3 regions of the Desulfosporosinus paludis genome follow, and region 2 is predicted to be linked to each of the others. Evidence: riboswitches for the same ligand, from Rfam matches in the RefSeq annotation. Region 2 holds a riboswitch; each other region holds the start of a gene.
What was found. A riboswitch is a leader RNA that binds a small molecule or an ion and turns the genes downstream of it on or off. The one in region 2 is predicted to bind cyclic di-GMP.
Positions count from the first base shown of each region.

Region 1 (6,688 bases), 2.5 Mb from region 2:
AAAAAAAACTCTGAGAAGGATCATAAAAATTCTAAAATAATGTTCCTTAAGGATGTTCGAAAAACTCAAAATAAATCTATTTCCAAGAAGGAAATATTACTAAATATTATTCAGAATAGACGAAACCATAATGAAATTAAGGCTATAAGGGCCGTCGAAGACTGCCGTAGATTAATTTCCGTAGAACTTAATAAGTTTTTTAATCAAATAGAACATGATAGCGCTAGTTCGATCTTCTTAGTAAACAATTTAAGAATACTCGTTGAAGAAACTGAAGCTATTATTTTAAACTGCCTAAAGCGGTGCTTTAATCAAACAATGGGTTGGAAACTTAGAGAATTCAATTATGTAAATTGGATTTACGATATATATACTCCAATATCCAATTATCAGGAAACAAAACAGAGAACAGTTTTTATTACTACAGTTGTGGAAGCGGTCGCTCGAAAAACTTTAAGTGACTCAATCGACTCACTTTTGAAAAATAGTTTTCTCATCTCTTTACTGGATATTGATGTTAGTACACTGATATTACCATTTTTGGGCATTGATTCTGGTGCTGAAACTTTAGAATTTAATCATGAAATTTGTAAAAGAATTGCCGGAGCCCTTTATTCACTTAAAGTGAGGCTTTCTCGCGAGATTAATAAAGAGATAGCTAACGTTTTCTATGCTACCCATGATATATTGGATGCTAAACTCGAGCACAAAATCAATTTGCTTGAAATTGAATTAGAAAAAGAAGATCTTTATAGGTCTCAGTTGATGGAAGCCTAGATATAAGTAGTGTATAGTGTTTAAGGAATTCAACAAAAGAAAGCCCTGGAGCATATTGAAATGTCGCCAGGGCTTTTTGATTTAGTAGTAGATTGTATGTTCTCAAGTGTGATTGTTTTTGTACATAGTGAAGTTACTAAATGGGAAATCTCTTCTTAGATATTAATAATGTTTGTTACTGAGAGGGGGGAACGAATTATGATAGAAACAGGAACAATGTGGAATAAATATGTTCATCTTACACCTGGAAGAATTAGACTTAAAGTGCCTGGATTAAAAAGAAATGAATATTTGGCTGAGAGAATTCACTATGCTTTAGAAAAGATTGAAGGGATAGATCAAGTTAGGACCAATCTTTTAACAGGAACATTGCTGGTGCATTTTAATGAAACGATATTGCATGGTCTAAGTATAATAATATGCGTAGATGACCAAACAAAAGGGAATTATCCGGTTAATTTTCAGGATAAGCTTACTCCAATGATTACCCGAAGAGCATATAAAATGTTCCTGATTTCATCGGCTTTGGTGTTATTATTTGCCAAGCAAAAAATAGCCGGTCCTTCGATATTAGCCAATTCAAAAACAGTTAAGATTACAGCAACTGTTTTCGGCTTATTAGTAGGTTATCCAATTTTTCTTTGGGGGTTAAAGCATCCTCAGTTAACGAGAAGAAAAAGTTATGACTTCGTTATCAATAGTATAACTTTTTCCTTATTAATATTACAGGAGAGTTTTACGGGATTATTTCTGATCTTATTTACCAATTATTCTAAGATGGTTATGGCTTTAGATTTTATGAGGACGAAAGGGATTATCTCAAGAATTGGAAAACTACCCGAAAAAGTATGGGTAATTAGTAATGGAAGTGAAATTTCAATACCATTAGATAAACTAGAATCTGGTGATATTGTCATGGTTCGAAAGGCGGAAACAATACCAGTTGATGGTAAAGTGGTTGATGGAGTTGCTGTCGTTGATGAAAGCCAGATAAGTGGATTGCCTAATCCAATCAACAAAATATCGGGCTCCAGAGTACTAGCCGGAACAGAGATTTTAGACGGCTCTTTAAAGATAATTGTAGAACAAACGGGTTCTCATACCCAACTGAACCGGATACGAAGAAGTGCATTACATAGAAAACCTCACCCCGATGAGGCAATATTTAGAGAACGTATTGATCGAATGGTTTACTTTTCCCTTATGGCCGCAGGGGGAGTTTATTTACTAACCGGAAGCATAAATCGCAGTTTAGCAATATTGCTGGCAGCGTCGCCTTCCGCAGCAGGACTTGCCGTTCCCACAGCAAATGGAGTAGCTATTGGGAAAGCGCTGCAGCGAGGTATTTATGTTAAAAACGGAATCCATCTCTGGGAGGCAAGTCAAGTTGATACTCTTGTTTTAGACAGAATACCATCATTAACGGCAAGCGAAGTATTAATTGAAGAAATTGTTGTGACTAATAAAGATTATAGCGAGAGGGATATGTTGAGAATAGCCTCCAAGGTTGAAGGAATGGACTGTGATCCTTTAATTAAGATAATTCGGGAAAGAGGGTATCAGACGTATTTTGGCCCTAAATTGTCAGCAGAGGAAAAAGAGTTTATTCCGAAATTGGGAGTTAGAGGGAATATTAAGGGTAAGAAAATCTTGCTGGGAACTAAAGCCTTAATGCTTGAGGAATCAGTAAAAATTAAGAAAGTAGAAAGTAAAGTTGTTCGTTTTAGGCATTTAGGTTTAAATCCAATTTACCTTGCTGTTGACGGAAAGCTGTGTGGCCTTTTTGGTGTACGGGAAATAATTAAACCAGAAGTAAGAAAGGCCATAGAACAGCTTAGAGCTCTTGGAATAAGAATTATCTTGATATCAAGAGATGAATCAGAAGTTGCGGAAATAATAGCAAATCAATTAGGAATTACAGAATTTTATAGTAAAATGAATCCTAGTCAGAAAGCTGAATTTATTAAAGATCTTAAGAAGCAAGGGTATAGAGTAGCTATGCTGGGGGACGGGATTGACGATGCACTAGCTATGTCCGAAGCAAGTGTTGGAATATCTTGGGGTAAAAAAGGAGCAGATTCTGCGGCAAAAGTTGCGGGAATCGTAATAACTACTCAGAATCCTCAGGTGCTTGTAGATGCATTTCTCTTAGCTCAAAAAACGAAAGAAGTAGCGAAGCAAAACATCAATTATGCTATTGGATTAAATGTGTTAGGTTTAGGTCTTGGTGCCGGTGGCTTGATTAACCATGTTAGTGCTGCGTTTCTTGGTGAAATTGGAACAATCGTTACGGTATTCAATACAAGTTATCAAAGGTGGTTTTAAAAGCCAAAGAGGATCCCAGTGGGATCCTCTTGCTACTTTTTCATAGTTTATAAAGTAAGATTTAAGTTAGTTAGTCTTTTGGTTGATTTTTCTGAGTATCGTTATTCATTTCACTGCCAACAGAAGCTCCCGTAACACTACCTAAACCTCCACCGATGGCTGCGCCGGCTGGTCCAGCCATTCCCCCGATTGAAGCACCGATAGCCCCACCTGCTCCTGCCCCAACGATAGTGCTACTGTTTAAATTGCCCTTTTGGGCCTTAGCTTGAGCTACTACGTCTTCCCAACCTTCTTTAGCATTTGAGGCTAAAGCGGCAGTTCCTTCCGTAATTGATACTACTCCTTTTGCTGTAGCTAATGCAACACCGCGCAAAACACTTTTCATTGCTGGTGCTAATACAACGACTGCTGTACCGGCGAGGACTAAACCCAAAAATGAAGATTCTCCAACTGCTTCCGATATACCTTTAAACAAAAGAATTCAACTCCTTTCTTATAAGAAAGTATTTGAAACGTAAATTTCTATTGTATTATTTGTGGTTACCATAAAAATAATTCAAGACTTATTTAAATAAACCAAGAACAGCAAAGGACCAAGGCATAAGCTCAATTCTCTTAATTAAAGGTTAACCATATCTTTACATTGGTTGCCTATTTTCTTAACGATAGGTTGCTATAATTGGATTGAATAAAATATAAACGATAAAGGCAAACTTGGTGAAAGCCAAGGACGCAAAGCCACGGGTCTTCCAGATTACTGAAGACAGCCGGGTTACCGACAAACTACTTTGTTTTTGCAAAGCCTTTATCGCCATTCCTGTGTGGATGGCGATTTCTGTTATAGCAGGGGGAATAAAATTCGAGCGGAGGATGCTCACATGGTTCATTTCAATCTATTCTAAAACGCAATAGGGCCGGAAATTATCTTTTTATGGTGTGAAAAGATGTTTTGAACAATCGAAATGATCGCTTAAAAAATTGAAAGGGGATAAAGGCAATGAAAAATAAGTCCATGCATCGATGGACAATCTTATTAGGTACAGTAATTGCCCAATTGGGGTTGGGATCAATCTTTACGTGGAGTCTATTTAATCAGCCATTAGTGGATAAATATGGTTGGCGACTAAGTGAAGTAGCAATTACGTTTTCAATTACGAGTTTTGCATTAGCTTTCGCTACCTTAGCTGCAGGAAGAGTTCAAGATAATCTAGGGGTTAGAAAACTTGTATCAATTGCAGGTTTATTATTAGGAATTGGTTTAATTGCAACATCTAGAGTAACGTCACTTTCTACTTTATATATAACGGCCGGTATTATAGTCGGTGCTGCTGACGGCATTGCTTACATTACTTTGATTTCTAATTGTATCAAGTGGTTTCCAGAGAAGAAGGGTCTTATATCAGGTATTTCAAACGGGGCATATGGAATCGGCAGCATAATTTTTAACTATGTACTCGAATCTTTGATTAATTATAAGGGAGTTTCTGAAGCATTTTTATATTGGGGAATAATAGCTATGGTTTTGATTCTTGCAGGTGCTCAATTATTAAAGGACGCACCAGTGGTAACTTCGAGTGTTAAGAGTGGTTCAGATCATGAATTTTCTGTAGTAGAAATGATAAAGACGAAGGAAGCTTATACTTTATTTATTGTGTTTTTCACAGCATGCATGAGCGGTCTCTACCTAATTGGGATTGTTAAGGATATAGGTGTCCAATTGGCTGGACTTAATCCGACTGTAGCTGCGAATGCTGTAGCTATGGTAGCGATATTTAATACTACTGGGAGAATCTTACTAGGGGCTTTATCTGATAAAGTAGGCAGACTAAAAGTAGTAATTTTCACACTTTCATTAACAATGATTGCAGTATTCGCTTTAAGTTTTGTGCATTTGAACTTTGAAATTTTCTCTATCTGTGTCATCTTAATTGCTTTTAGCTTTGGAGGAAACATAACCTTATTTCCTCCTATTATTGGTGAATTTTTTGGTTTAAATAAGCAAATGAAAAATTATGGCATCATATATCAGGGCTTTGGATTTGGAGCACTTTCAGGGTTGTTTATAGCAGCAGTAACCGGAGGATTAAGGCCTACATTTCTAGTTATAGGCGGATTAACTTTAGTTTCAATAATTCTTGTTTCGATGATTAAACCTCCAAAACATACTATAAATGTTATAGACGTTAAGGGGTGTTATAATTCATCGCTCTCCTAAATTTATAATTTTACTAACTTTAATATTACATACTCGATTAAATGATGGGCTAGGAAAGAAATAAAGGTAATAGGAGATGAGTATCAAGAGATAGGAAAATAAAAACTATAACTTAGCCGAATTATGGCTAGAAAAAGAAGGAGAGGGACAATTGTTAAGAAAAGTAAAGCTTAACCGGAGTATCTTAATCCTAATTATTGTGTATGCCTTAGTTGCGGTTTTAGTAGGAACAATAAACATCTTAAGTATTGAAGATAATAGTCAAAAAAGTATCGATCTTTATACGAAAACTCTGAATGAAAGTTATGACCAAAAGCTTCGCTCTGTCACCCAACAAGCTATTAGCACTTTAAATGGAATATATCAGCAAGAACAGCAAGGTAGCCTTACTGAAGCACAGGCCAAACAACTGGCGGTCAACGTTATGACAAGCATGCGCTACGGCGATGACGGGCAAGGATATTATTGGGGAGATACAATTGATGGTACTTGCGTTTTTCATGGTACAAACCAATCGCTGGTTGGAACTAACCGGAATAATTCGAAAGATTCCAAAGGCAACTACTATATTCAAGAGATCCGCAAAGCTGCTCTTAATGGTGGAGGTTATATTAACTATTGGTTTCCAAAAGCAGATCCCAAAGATACGATACAATATCCTAAAAGGGGTTATGCACTAGAATTTAAGCCTTGGCAATGGGTTATTGGCACAGGTAATTATATTGATGATATTCAAAAAACAGTATCTCAGCGTCAAGCCATAGTGGACCATGAAAATAGAATTGGCATTACATATTCTCTCGTAGGCACGCTTTTGATAATATTGGTATCTATCGTTTTTTCTCTAATTATTAATCGAAAGCTTACTAACCAGTTAACACCTATGGCTGAAGCAGCAACACAAGTCGCTGAAGGGAAGCTTAAAACTCCAGAAGTTATCGCTAATGGCAACGATGCCATCGGGCATTTAGGCAAATCTATAAATGTTATGACTAGGAACTTGCGAGAAATAGTCGATAAAGTGATGTCATCTTCAAACAAAGTTGCTTCAACGGCAAATGAACTGAGCATTGGAGCGGAACAGTCGGCTCAAGCATCTAGTCAAATTTCTTCTGCAATTGTTGAGGTCTTTTCCGGGAATGAAAAACAGCTAAATATAGTGGATAATACGAGAAATGTAGTCAATAAAATGAAAGATGGAATCACTAAGATGCTTGATTTTCCCAAAGAAGTAGTAAATACAGCTGATAAAGCTGCAGAATCGGCTCTTAGAGGGAGCAATGTTATCGATAAAACGATTGACCAAATGAATAATATCGAAAAAACTGTTGCCATCTCTGCTGAAGCAATCGAAAACTTAGGTGAACAATC
Region 1 is NZ_CP144211.1:1,055,884-1,062,571, reverse strand. It holds gene VZF35_RS05420 (hypothetical protein) at 1-777, shown strand, start outside; gene VZF35_RS05415 (heavy metal translocating P-type ATPase) at 976-3,102, shown strand; gene VZF35_RS05410 (glycine zipper domain-containing protein) at 3,173-3,577, opposite strand; cyclic di-GMP riboswitch class I at 3,800-3,882, shown strand; gene VZF35_RS05405 (OFA family MFS transporter) at 4,100-5,317, shown strand; gene VZF35_RS05400 (methyl-accepting chemotaxis protein) at 5,469-6,688, shown strand, end outside.
Region 1: it holds a riboswitch for cyclic di-GMP, as region 2 does, so the genes downstream of both, VZF35_RS05405 (OFA family MFS transporter) here and VZF35_RS17695 (YitT family protein) in region 2, are expected to answer to the same signal.

Region 2 (6,688 bases):
GTTGTGGCTGTTGGGCAGAATTTGAGCGTATCTAATGAGCAGCTAATTCGAGCTGTGACTTTAAGCAATCTGATAGCAATACATATTAAAACAAAAATTGGTCGACTCTCGGCCCTTTGTGGGGCCACTGCATCAGGTACGGGTGCGAGTTGTGGTATTACCTACCTACTTGGAGGAGGTAAAGAAGAAATTAAAACGGCCATTCAGAATATGCAGGGCAATGTCACTGGAATGTTCTGTGATGGAGCAAAAGCCGGGTGCGCCTTAAAACTATCAACTTGTACGAGTACTGCCGTTCAGTCAGCGATTATGGCCATAGAGGGAATAGCCATTCAGTCCACGGATGGAATTATCGAGAGCACTGCCGAGCAAACCATTGAAAACCTCGGACGTCTTGCAACTCAAGGAACCCGTGAAATGGATCGGATTATTCTTGATATAATGGTTAACAAGAAAGTTTGCTAGTGGTCTTTAAGAAGCTTGAGGTAAGGGGCTTGAATATCTTGCTTCATGATTCCGATATTATGACGTTTATTTATATGGGCATATGATTTTATCAGAGCTTCGAGAGATATACATTAGGGTAGACGATTAACGAAAGGGTTATCAACAGACCTTGAGGAGAGAGCCTCATAGCAATGCGACGAAGCCGTATTTGCTATGGGGCTTTTGCGCGAGAATCGTTTCGGAAATCATGATATAATGAGATTACTTGGAGGAACTATAAAATGAACATTATGACGGCTGAGAATTTAACGAAAAATTATGGCGAAAAGGTTCTTTTTAAGGATATTTCTTTTGGGATTGACGAAGGAGAAAAGATCGGGATTATCGGGGTGAATGGAACGGGCAAGTCCACGTTGCTTAAGATTCTGGCAGGAGTTGAGCAGCCTGACCAAGGCCGTGTGACGATGGGAAGTAACGTTCGTATAGAATTTCTTCCCCAAAACCCGGAATTCGAAGACGGGGCTACGGTATTGCAACAAGTTTTCAAAGGGAATTCCTCTGTTATGAAATTGTTGAGAGATTATGAAACTACTCTGGAAAAACTAAATGATCAGCCAGAGAATTCCAGGCTTCAGCAAGCCGTGATATCACTTGGTCAGCAGATGGATGAGTTGGATGCTTGGCAACTGGAAAATGAGGCCAAGACAATTCTCACTAAGCTAGGAATTCCTAAATTTGACCTGTTAGTGGGAACTTTATCTGGGGGACAGAGAAAACGTGTTGCTTTAGCGAGTGCTCTGATCAATCCCACGGATATATTGGTCTTGGATGAGCCGACCAACCATATTGACAATGATACGGTTGATTGGTTGGAACAATATTTAAATAAACGTAAGGGCGCTCTTATTATGGTTACTCATGATCGGTATTTTCTCGACCGGGTTGTAGGGCGGGTTATGGAATTAGATCAAGGAAAGATATATCCTTATCCTGGAAATTATAGCCGATTTTTAGAATTAAAAGTGGAGCGAGAGGAGCAGGCCGAGGCAAGTGAAAGAAAACGCCAAAATCTTTTTCGCAATGAACTAGCCTGGATGCGACGCGGAGCTAAAGCTCGGACAACTAAGCAAAAAGCCAGAATCGAACGCTTTGAAAAGCTTCAGGCAGACAAGCCGTTGGAGCATAATGATCGGCTGGAGATGTTAGCTGGGGCATCTCGTTTAGGAAAAAAAATCCTTGAATGCCGAGAGGTGCAGAAGGGTTTTCCGGACCGGGGCATGGTGATCAAAAACTTTAGTTATGTACTTTTAAGAAATGACCGGATAGGGATCATTGGACCGAATGGAAGCGGGAAAACAACACTGCTTAATTTGCTGGCAGGTTGTTTGACACCGGATCAAGGTGTTATAGATGTGGGTTCGACGGTAAAAATAGGGTACTTCGCCCAGGAAAATGCCTCCTTGAACCCGGATTTGCGTGTGATCGATGAAATAAAAGCTGTGGCTGAAGTGATTCCAACTGCGGATGGTGGCTTTTTATCAGCCTCACAAATGTTGGAACGGTTCTTATTTCCGCCGGCTGCTCAGTGGACCCCGATTAGCAAGCTTTCCGGTGGTGAAAAACGAAGACTTTATCTTTTGAGAATTTTAATGGGGGCTCCGAATGTTCTTTTATTGGATGAGCCTACGAACGATCTGGACATTCAAACTTTGACTGTCTTAGAAAACTATTTGGATGATTTCCCGGGGGCAGTCGTTGCCGTTTCTCATGATCGATATTTTCTCGATCGCGTAACGGATAAGATCTTCTCGTTTGAAGGAGCGGGTTCTATTCGTTCCTATGTAGGGAATTATTCTGACTATCGAGAGCAAGTGTACGCGGCAGTTCAGAACGAAATGCAGGCTGCTCGGCAAGAAGCGCTGCGAGCGACGTTTACAAAATCAACAAAGAATGGAAACAGTGCCACTGACCGTACTACGACCAACGATGGTCAAGAAGATAAGCATGAGTCGGAACGCAAAAAAGAACGTCCGCTAAAGATGACATTTAAAGAACAACAGGATTTTGCCCAAATCGATGCTCAGATAGCTCAGGCCGAAAGGGAATTGGAACAGAATCTTCAAATGATGAATGAGGCGGGCAGTGATTTTGGAAAACTAAATGAGTTAGCGAAACTTCAACAGGATTTAGAATGCAAATTAGACGAGCTAATCGAGAGGTGGACATATCTTAATGAGTTAGCCGAAAAAATTGCTCAGAATAAGGGATAAGTAATCGAGATATTGGCACTAAATAAAGCTCAATTTTGGAGGTTGACGTATGAATGAGAAAAGTTTAGAAGCAATGAAAAAAGTTGTTGCTGAGAAAAAGCTCAAGAGCTCCCAACAGGGCGGACCGATCAAGGCCACGCAGAAGATCGGGGAAAAGAGAAAAGGCATTAAACGACGCAAAGTCGGAGGCATGTTTGATAAGTAAGGAGAGAAGATACGGTCAATGAGCATACTTAATGTTGAAAACGTGAGTCATGGTTTCGGTGGGCGCAAGATTTTGGAAGAAGTTAGTTTTCGCTTATTGAAAGGGGAACATGTAGGTCTCGTGGGGGCCAATGGAGAAGGAAAGTCTACTTTTTTGGATATCATCACGGGGAAATTAATGCCGGATAAAGGGAAAGTGGAATGGTCCAATCGAGTTACTGTCGGATATCTAGATCAACACACAGTTTTAAGCAAAGGGAAGACAATTCGAGATGTTCTCAAGGAAGCTTTTCAAGGAATGTTTAATTTGGAAGCCGAGATCATGACTTTATATGAGCGCATGGGCAGTGTTTCCGAAACAGAAATGGACAAACTTTTAGAGGATGTTGGGGAGATTCAGAGCATTTTAGAACACAATGGGTTTTATACGCTCGATGCCAAAATAGAAGAGGTCGCCAATGGATTAGGTTTGGGGGAAATCGGTCTTGATAAAGAGGTAACGGACTTAAGCGGAGGACAGCGAACGAAGGTTTTGCTTACAAAGCTTTTGCTTCAGAGCCCAAGCATCTTGATTTTGGACGAGCCGACAAATTTCTTGGATGTGGAGCACATAGAGTGGTTAAAACGCTATCTTATTAACTATGAAAATGCCTTTATTCTTGTTTCCCATGATGTCCCATTCTTAAACGATGTGATCAATGTCATTTATCATGTGGAAAACGCTAATTTGACTCGCTACACTGGAAACTATGAACAATTCATGCAGCTCGCCGAAACGCGCAAGCAACAGGAGATTAAGGCTTATGATAAGCAGCAAAAAGAAGTTGATCGCTTAGAGGATTTTATCGCTCGAAATAAAGCAAGGATTTCAACGACAGGCCGAGCAAAGAGTCGTCAGAAACAGTTAGATAAGATGGATTTACTGGAAAGACCCAAGGAAAAGATCACTCCGACGTTTAAGTTCCGAGAAGCGCGGGCGGCTGGAAAGGTAATTTTCGAAGCGAGAGAGATTGTTCTGGGTTATGACGAGCCCCTAACTCGGCCTTTGGATTTAACTCTTGAACGAGGTCAGAAGGTTGCGATTCGCGGGGTTAATGGTCTGGGGAAATCCACGCTTCTCAAGACGCTTCTTGGCTACATCGAACCGATTTCTGGGGTAGTTGAACTTGGAGATTACCTCTATCCAGGTTATTTCGAGCAAGAGTCGAGCCGAAAGAATGAGAAGACGGCTCTAGAGGAAGTTTGGGATGAATATCCCAGCATGGCGAATGCTGAAGTTCGGGGCGCCTTAGCTAGGTGTGGTTTAACCAGCGAGCATATTGCCAGCAAAATGATGGTGTTGAGTGGGGGAGAAAACGCTAAAGTCCGCTTATGCAAACTGATGCTCAAAGACGTGAATTGGCTGGTCCTGGATGAGCCAACCAATCATCTGGATGTTGAGGCTAAAGCAGAGCTGAAGAAAGCGATCATTAACTATAGAGGGACTGTGCTTGTCGTTTCCCACGAACCTGAATTTTATGAGGATTGGGTGACGGATGTTTGGAACTTGGAAGAGTGGACTACAAAGATAGTCTGATTAGTGACTCAATCCGTCAAAGCTGCTGCTAAGCTCAAGGATAACTCAGCTCCTCTGCCAGCGAATTCAAGACGTAGTAGCAAACTTGCTGAAAAGTAAGGACGCAAAGCCATGAGCCTAAGGTGTGGCTACACTATGACAGTCTGGTTGCCAAAGTATGAAACCCTTCAGATACGGTTTTAGCTGTGGCATTTGATGTCACAGCTTTTTGTATTTTTTAATCTTTGGATACCAGTCATGGACAAGCGGCTGCTATAGAAGAAATTACAGCAAGTATTGAGGAAATTACTTCAATGTCAGAGGAATTAGCAATATTGCCAAGATGTTATAGTTTTAGTAAGCTTGATAATAACTGGGTATTTATGTATAATTCAGGTTGCCTAGGTCTTTGGCAGTATACAAGGGGGAGTTGCATGACACGAAAAAGAAACAAATTGGTTAACATTTTCAAAAAGTATGCTTTCCTGCTTATTGGATCCATACTTGCAGCAATCGCTCTGGAGATATTTCTAGTCCCCAACGACATCGTTGATGGGGGTATCACGGGAATTTCTATTATGGCCAGCCACTTGACAAAGCTGCCTCTGGGAGCCTATATTTTTACTCTTAATATCCCTTTTTTAGTTTTAGGTTACTATCAGATTGGAAAGACATTTGTTTTGTCTACCTTGTTTTCAATCACGACACTTTCAATAGGAGTTAGTATCTTACAGCCGGTACCAGGATTAACGAATGATATTTTACTTGCCGCAGTATTCGGCGGTATCATCCTCGGCATTGGAGTAGGATTGGTTGTCCGATATGGAGGCTCTCTCGATGGAACAGAAATTGTAGCAATTGTTGTTTCGAAACAGACCGGGTTTTCAGTTGGTGAGGTTGTCATGTTTTTTAACATCTTCATCCTGAGCAGCGCTGGATTATTATTCGGTTGGGATAGAGCTATGTATTCCCTAATAGCCTATTTTGTCGCCTTCAAAGTAATTGACTTAACGATTCAAGGATTGGATGAATCTAAAGCTGTTATGATTGTTTCAGAAAAACCCGATGAAATTTCATCAGCACTGCTGGCTCGTTTAGGCAGAGGGGTAACTTTCTTAGAAGGTAAAGGCGGGTATTCCGGACAAGCAAAAGGCGTAGTATATTCTGTGATTACCCGTTTAGAGATCGCTAAACTGAAGTCAATTATTGATGAGATAGATGAAGATGCCTTTGTCACGATTCATGATGTTCATGATGTAATTGGCGGAAAACTAAAGAAAAAGGCGATACACTAACTGTATCTCGTATATAATGTTTGGAGTTCAAATTAATAATTCGGATTGCTCCAAAACTTTACAAACTCTATCAAGTGTTTTCCTTCATCCGTAAGTATTTTCCCTTTTCCATGACACTCTTTACAAATAAAAAACATGGGTTCAAGTGGTTGACCTTGCCCTGCATTGTCGTCGACAATTTTTAGTTTTTGAGAATCTACGGTCCGAGACAAACCCTTAAGGCCATTGTGCATATCCCAGTACGGTAACCATGCGGGGTTATCGATCCTGCCAAGTCCAGAACATTTTGGGCATGGTCTGTCAAGTGCATTAAGGTCAATCATTTATCCTACCTCCTGCATAAATTGAATATTCTTCATATTCCTCCTAATACTTCTTTTTCCTGCTTATTTTAGAAATAATAGGTATTAATGATACGAAAGGCCTATCTTATTAGGTCTAAAGCCCTATACAAAGAACTTTGCCCTGAAAATTTAACAAATTACAAAAGCTGGAATCATCTATACAAGCCAAATAGGACGTGCTGCTCCAGCTTTTGTAATTCTGTTTTAAATTTAATTTAAGATTAATTACTCAACAAAGGTATTTTCCCGCCTAACGTTTGATAGATGAGTAAAAGGTTAAGAAACAAGATCAAAATTGCACAAATAATCGAGGAAACGGTTATCCATCGTTTATTAACCAGGACTCCCATAATGTCTTTGCGTTTTGTAAAGTAAATTAAGGTTATAACTGGAATGGGCAAAACGATGCTCAATACCACTTGACTAATGACTAATGTCATAGTGGGGTCAACACCTAATGCCACAATGACAACTGTTGGCAGCATGGTAATAATACGCCTTGCCCAAACCGGTATGGAGAACCCTACGAATCCCTGCATAATCACTTGGCCAGCCATCGTACCGACCACAGAA
Region 2 is NZ_CP144211.1:3,552,249-3,558,936, forward strand. It holds gene VZF35_RS17675 (serine dehydratase subunit alpha family protein) at 1-465, shown strand, start outside; gene VZF35_RS17680 (ABC-F family ATP-binding cassette domain-containing protein) at 729-2,717, shown strand; gene VZF35_RS17685 (hypothetical protein) at 2,767-2,922, shown strand; gene VZF35_RS17690 (ABC-F family ATP-binding cassette domain-containing protein) at 2,941-4,497, shown strand; cyclic di-GMP riboswitch class I at 4,566-4,652, shown strand; gene VZF35_RS17695 (YitT family protein) at 4,911-5,771, shown strand; gene VZF35_RS17700 (hypothetical protein) at 5,804-6,094, opposite strand; gene VZF35_RS17705 (Nramp family divalent metal transporter) at 6,337-6,688, opposite strand, start outside.

Region 3 (6,688 bases), 1.5 Mb from region 2:
CCACCAACTTTTAAGATATAGCTGACGTCCTTATTGACAATCCCTTTGTCAACAATATCAGCCATTAAAGTTGGCAAATAGAGATCCGAAAGTACTTGAACAAAAAGAAGGACGATGATAGCAGCGATATATGCTTTATATTCCTTTAGAAACTTAAATAACTTCATCATTTCTTGGTCACTCTCCAATCTCTTACCCTTGAGGTTTTTTCCCTTCTCGAACAATTAGAAGCTTTTTTAGCGTCTCTAAACCTTCACATATTTTTTTCAACTCTTCAGGGGTTCCTTTATTCAGGATACTGGCGACATTCTCCTCCATCTGCTTATGAAAGTATTGATGTTGTTCCCTAAACTTAGGGGATATATTGACATAGACAACCCGTTTATCTTGTTCACTTCTGTTTCGTTCCACGATTCCCTGTTTTTCCAGCCTGTCGATAATACCTGATACGGTACTATTGGACAAACTAAGCCTTGCACTCAACTCTGTAATCTTCAGCGTCTTTTCCCGACTTAAGATACCAATCACCATACCTTGAGGAGCTGTAATACCGGCATCCTCAAACACTCTGCTCATGCTTTGCCTGAAAAGCGACATAACTTCATGAAAAATCCTGGCAACTTTAGCGCCTTCATTTAAATTTCCATCTAAATTTCCATCCAAATGTTCCATTAGTCTACACCTCGTTATCGTTTGTTTAAAAATGTTTCGGATACAAATATTCCTTACGCGAATATTTCGCCTACGAAATATATTACTCGATAGTAAATACTTTGTCAAATGGATATTTCGTTTATGCCATCAAGAAATTTAAAGCACATAAAAGGGAGTGTCGCAAAACTACTATTTTGAAGTAGCAAGCGATGCTCCCCATTTCTTTTTACTGTGGAAAATATTAAGTGGTTTGATTGCAATGCTCAATCTCTATTTTCTACTTAAATTTGTGTATAGCAAAATAAGCCTTCTAGATGAGACTGTTTTTTCGACCCCTTTTTAAGCCGTTTTTAATGGATGAAGGGGTTTACCAATTCGTTCATTCTGTATTTTAGCGTGAAGTTTATTCACGTTATACCCAAAACACAGCAGCATAAATTCAGTTTTTACACTGTTTTTACCTCGTGTCAAAAAGCGATTAAAGTTATAGTCATTTTTGAGTACCCCAAAGGCTCCTTCGACCTGTATGGATCGATTTACTCTGAGTAGTCTCCCTTTTTCGGTGGTAATGTTTCCGTACGATACCTGGCGTTTGGCCACAAACGTTTTAGATACTTGCATTCTTCGATTGCCTTTAGCTTTTGTACATTGACTTTTACAAGGACAATCACGGCAGTCTTCACATTCATAGATCGTGATTTCAGATCGGTAGCCCGTTGCCGATGTTCGATGGGTAATTCCCACTAGTTTGAGTTGTTTTCCGTTATGACAGGTGTATTCATCCATTTCTGCATTGTAAACCATGTTTTCTCGCTTGCTGATATCCTTTTTGAAGCGTTTCTTTTTCCATTGTTCATAGGTTTGCGGCTTTATGTAGCAGGTCTGCTTTTTCCCTTCGAGATAAAGATAATTCTCCTCACTCTCATAACCAGAGTCTGCAGTAACATTTTCATAATGGGCCTGTAGTTTAGATTCCAGCGTGTTTAAGAAAGGGATGAGTGTGGCTATGTCGTTACGATCCTGGAAAATCCCAACCCCTGTTACATATTCACTTTCCACGCCAATCTGAACATTGTAAGCCGGCTTTAACTGAGCGTTGCGCATATGGTCATCTTTCATATGCATGAAGGTCGCATCAGGATCGGTTTTGGAGTAGCTATTTCTTCCTTCGAAGAATTGGTGATGTCTGTTGTACTTTTCTTGACGGGTATAGAATTCCTTCAGGTCTTCTGTAAACTTTTGTAGCTCTGATTTCCGTTTTCCAATACCATGGACAAATTCAATCTGCTCTTGCTGACGTTTTTCTTCTAGGTAGGAGAGGGCCGCCTTAAGGTCCTTAAGTAACGTTTCTTTGGTTGCCTTGAAGTCCTTTAGATAGGTCAAATTGATCTCCTCAAGACAGGATTGAATTTTCAAGAACATTTTGGTCTCATTCTTAGTAACGACTTTCTTCCAGACAAACGTATAACGGTTAGCATTGGCTTCAATTTTTGTTCCATCGACAAAAAGGTTCTTAAACTCTACTTCCCCAAGCTTGTGTAAATACGTCACCATTTGGAAAAAGAGGTCTTCTATGGATTCCTTTAAATAGTTCTTCCGAAATCGAGCAAGGGTGCTGTGGTCTGGTGCCTTGCATCCTTCCAACAACCACATGAAGTTAATGTCTCTTTTACAAGCAACTTCAATCTTGCGGCTTGAGTAAATGTTGTTCATATAGGCATAGGCTACTACTTTGAACAGGATTTTGGGTTCGACTACAGGTTTTCTTCCAGTGGAAGAGTAGGCCTGATACAACGCTTCGTAATTCAATCCCTCCAAAATGTGGCTTAGCAGTCGAACTGAGTCATCCTCCGGTATTAACACATCAAAATTAAATGGTAGAACTAATTGATAGTGTCCACTTAATTCAGTATAATTTTTAGAGTGTAATTTGGTTGTTAGCATAACTCAAATTATACGACAACTGCGGGTTCTTTGGGACCTGCAGTTTTGTTTCTAGTAGGAAAAAAGGGGCGTTGCTTACGAACTATTTTAGTTCGTTTTGCAACGCCCCCCCGTTTTATTAACAAGAGTAACGATTTCAATGTTTTGGTTGCTGAGGTGGCTGAGGTTGAGAATACTGAGGATTGTTGCGTGTGTGATCCATGTAACCCGGAGCAACTTCCCGCTGCCCGGCAGAGTTCGGATCTTTGCCGTATTGGGCCGGCCCTCCATATTTTTCATTAGGATTTTCCTCATAAGAAAACTCATTTCCTTGATTCCAAGGACCACGGCTGTCTCCCTGACCTGTAGACATATTCATGTATTTCTTGGAGAAATCGGAATCCCTGAAGTCTTTGTTGACTCCGGTTCCCGTTAAAGTATTGATCGCCTGCATAAACGAGAAGTTATGAGATTCCTCTCTGCTTAGAAGGAAGCGAATCATGTCTTTAACCCCGGCATCATCTGTTTGTTGTAAAAGCCGTTCATAAATGAGCTTAGCTCTTAATTCTGCACCGGCATTTGCGGAAAGATCCGTATAGATGTCCCCCGTAGAGTTGACGAAATTAGATGTCCAAGGTACGCCCGCTGAGTTCACCAAGAGGGGGCCGCCTCCGAGTAAGGCCATATGATTGGCAGCAAAATCCTTAGGGATACTGTCCACCGGCCCGATCAACATCCCCAAGGCCTCTCCTACCATTTCTAAATGGCTTAATTCTTCGGCTGCAATGTCTTGCAGCAAATCTCGAATTTTTGGATCATTACATCCTAAACTCTGTGAGAAATACTGCATGGCTGCTTTAAGTTCGCCATTGCCTCCCCCGAATTGCTCCAACAATAAAACAGCGAAGCGAGGATCTGGTCGATCAACATGTACCGTATATTCCATATCTTTGACATGTTTAAACATTGAGCCATTGCCTCCTTATTTCAGTAGATTAAATTCATCTCCTCAATTTTTATTATTAGATCAAAGCCAGAATTTTATCCGAATATTAATGGATTGATTACAGCCCATCCTTCTTACAAACTTGACGTTGTAAGACTCTTCCTGGTATACTAGCAATGTTTCATGTTCAAAACAAATTTGATAAGATGTTGTTTCGGTTGGGGTAAACTTCGCGAAAGCGGAGGACGCTAAAGCTATGGATCTAAGGTTTAAGGCAGAACGTTATTCTTACGCTTTGCGTTACGCTAAGATCGCCAGGCTACAAGCTAAACTTCTCTGGGGAGAGTTGTTATTATTAACGGCTCTCCTTTTTTATTTGCCAATTGAGCTTGAAATTATCGGCTCTGATTTATGGAGGGTTGAAAATGTTTCTTTGGATTGCAGTAAGTATTTTCATAGTTAGTTATTTCTTTATCGTCACTGAAAAATTCCCGCGAGCAGTGACCGCAATGTTTGGTGCCTCATTGATGATCATCTTGGGGATTCTTACTCAAGATAAGGCCATCGAACACATCGATTGGAATACCTTAGGGTTGCTGGTTGGCATGATGCTGATCGTTGATCTTACTCGCCGCTCGGGTGTTTTTTCCTTTCTGGCTATCTGGGTTAGTAAAAAAGTTAAAGGGAACCCCATGTTGCTAATGCTCGCCATCTCTTTGCTCACTGCTCTTTTATCGGCACTTTTAGACAACGTTACTACAGTTTTACTGATTGTCCCCATAACTTTGTCAATTGCAGACCAATTAGAGGTCGACCCCATTCCTTTCCTTTTCAGCCAAATCCTCATGAGCAATATAGGAGGAACAGCAACTTTAATTGGAGACCCGCCTAATATTATGATTGCCGGACAAAGCGGTCTGAGTTTCATGGATTTTATCCTCAATCTTGGTCCGGTAATCACCATCATTTTAATCGTTACTTTATTCCTGTTTTACCTCATGTATCGCCGCAAGTTGATCACTAGAGATGAATTAAAAATTAAACTCTTGGCCCAAAACGAATGGGACCAGATTAAAGACTTTGCCTTACTCAAAAAAAGCCTTGCCGTACTATGTTTAGTAATTTTGTCTTTTTCTTTCCATTCTATCCTCCACCTGGAAACTGCGACCATCGCTCTCAGCGGAGCGATGCTTTTAATGATCTGGACCCGCGAAGAACCAGAAGATATATTCTTAGCGATTGAATGGCCTACGCTCTTTTTCTTTACTGGTTTGTTCATCCTTGTCGGGGGACTTGTTGAAGTCGGAGTTCTTGACCGTTTGGCAGAGTGGAGTATGAGCTTGACCAAAGGAGATCCGCTCTTCTCGGCGCTTTTAATTCTCTGTATATCCGCACTGCTTTCCTCATTCCTTGACAATATCCCCTACGTGGCAACAATGATTCCCCTGATCCAGAAACTTGCTTTGCTCAGTCAGCTTACTCCAGCTGAAACCCAACCCCTCTGGTGGGCCTTAGCCCTAGGTGCCTGTCTCGGTGGAAACGGCACCTTAGTCGGAGCCTCGGCGAATCTCATCGTCGCTGGAATTGCCGAAAAGAACGGACTTAAAATACGCTACAGCCAATTCTTTAAAGTAGGTTTTCCTTTAATGGTACTTTCAGTTTTAATTTCGGCCTCATATCTAATCATTCGTTATTTTTAGAGCTTACTGTTTCATTAGAATTTTCCAGAAATTCCTTCACCACACTTTGGGCAACACCCCTGGTTCAAGCGGTTAACTATAACAGGCTCGCGCTGAATCACAACTTCACCGCAATGCGGACAAAACGTTGTGCTCCCACCCCTGACATTTCCAAGGTAAACATAGGGAAGCCATTCCTTGGCGATTTCGCCTAAACGATCTAGAGTCTTTCGCTCTGTCGGTGGAACCGAGAGACGATAAGCCGGATGGTAACGACTCAGATGCCAAGCCAAGGGGATGTTCAGATTATGCAGCCATCGTGACAATTCAGTGAACTCTTCAGGATCATCATTGGCCCCAGGAATGACCAAAGTCGTAATTTCCAGATGAACGCGCCCAGCTATGCGCTCAACATTATCCAATACCCAGGACAATTTTCCCCCACAATAATTCTGATAAAACTCCTCCGAAAACCCCTTTATATCGATATTGACTGCATCAAGCCAAGGAATCAATTCTTCAATAAAACTCGGAGACATCGTTCCATTGCTGACCAGAACTACCTTTCCCCCTTGGGCACGAACGAGAGGAGCTGTGTCTCTAATCATCTCAAACCACATACTTGGTTCTGAATAAGTAAAGCATAAACCCAATGAATTTCTAGCCTGGAAAGCGAGTTCAGCAGGGCTCACTTTTCTTCCTGCTTGGCGTTTCTGGGATATTTCGTGATTCTGACAAAACGAGCAACTTAAATTACACCCAAAGCCCCCCACGGAAAAAACCCAAGAACCCGGGTAAAAATGATAAAGAGGCTTCTTCTCAATCGGATCCAAATTCCAGGCCGCTACTTCCCCATAGGTTAGAGATATAATCTCCCCTCCCCGATTTTCTCGGGTATGGCACTTACCGGATTGCCCCTGCTCTAATTGACAATGTTGGGGGCAAAGAAGACAACTGGTACGGAACGATTCATCTTTCATCTCACTCATAATGCCGCACAACCTCGAAGCGCCAAAGGTCTGCATCATCCCCTGATGGAATCCCGGCTTTCTGTTTGGCAATACTAATTTGTTCAGAGACAGTATCGACACCTTCCAAATGCGGAAGTAAAAGTCCACTTCTTCCGCCCTTTCGCACAACAACGCCGTATCGCCATGGGTCTAACTCTTCCGGCCCTGAAATTTTCTCGAGTTCTCCCAAGACATCCACGGTAAAACACAACGTCTCCAAATCCTCGATCTCAACCGGCCAAAAACGTGGATCTTCTGTTCCCGCTGCTATCGCGTTATGCTGGATTTCTAACGCTAAATTCGTTTGCCATGGCTCAGTTGTTCCAATACAACCACGTAGTTCCCCATGTTGTTTCAAGGTAACAAAACATCCCCGCCGCTCAAAAAACTCTGATGTCTTGGAGAAATCCCCCGGTCCTAATTTCTTATGCTGCAAATGCGCCTGTAAACACTGCCTCGCCCACAGTGGCAAGGGC
Region 3 is NZ_CP144211.1:2,089,992-2,096,679, forward strand. It holds gene VZF35_RS10560 (ABC transporter ATP-binding protein) at 1-170, opposite strand, end outside; gene VZF35_RS10565 (MarR family winged helix-turn-helix transcriptional regulator) at 193-672, opposite strand; gene VZF35_RS10570 (IS1182 family transposase) at 994-2,598, opposite strand; gene VZF35_RS10575 (manganese catalase family protein) at 2,735-3,544, opposite strand; cyclic di-GMP riboswitch class I at 3,736-3,850, shown strand; gene VZF35_RS10580 (sodium:proton antiporter) at 3,949-5,223, shown strand; gene amrS (AmmeMemoRadiSam system radical SAM enzyme) at 5,238-6,191, opposite strand; gene amrA (AmmeMemoRadiSam system protein A) at 6,184-6,688, opposite strand, start outside.
Region 3: it holds a riboswitch for cyclic di-GMP, as region 2 does, so the genes downstream of both, VZF35_RS10580 (sodium:proton antiporter) here and VZF35_RS17695 (YitT family protein) in region 2, are expected to answer to the same signal.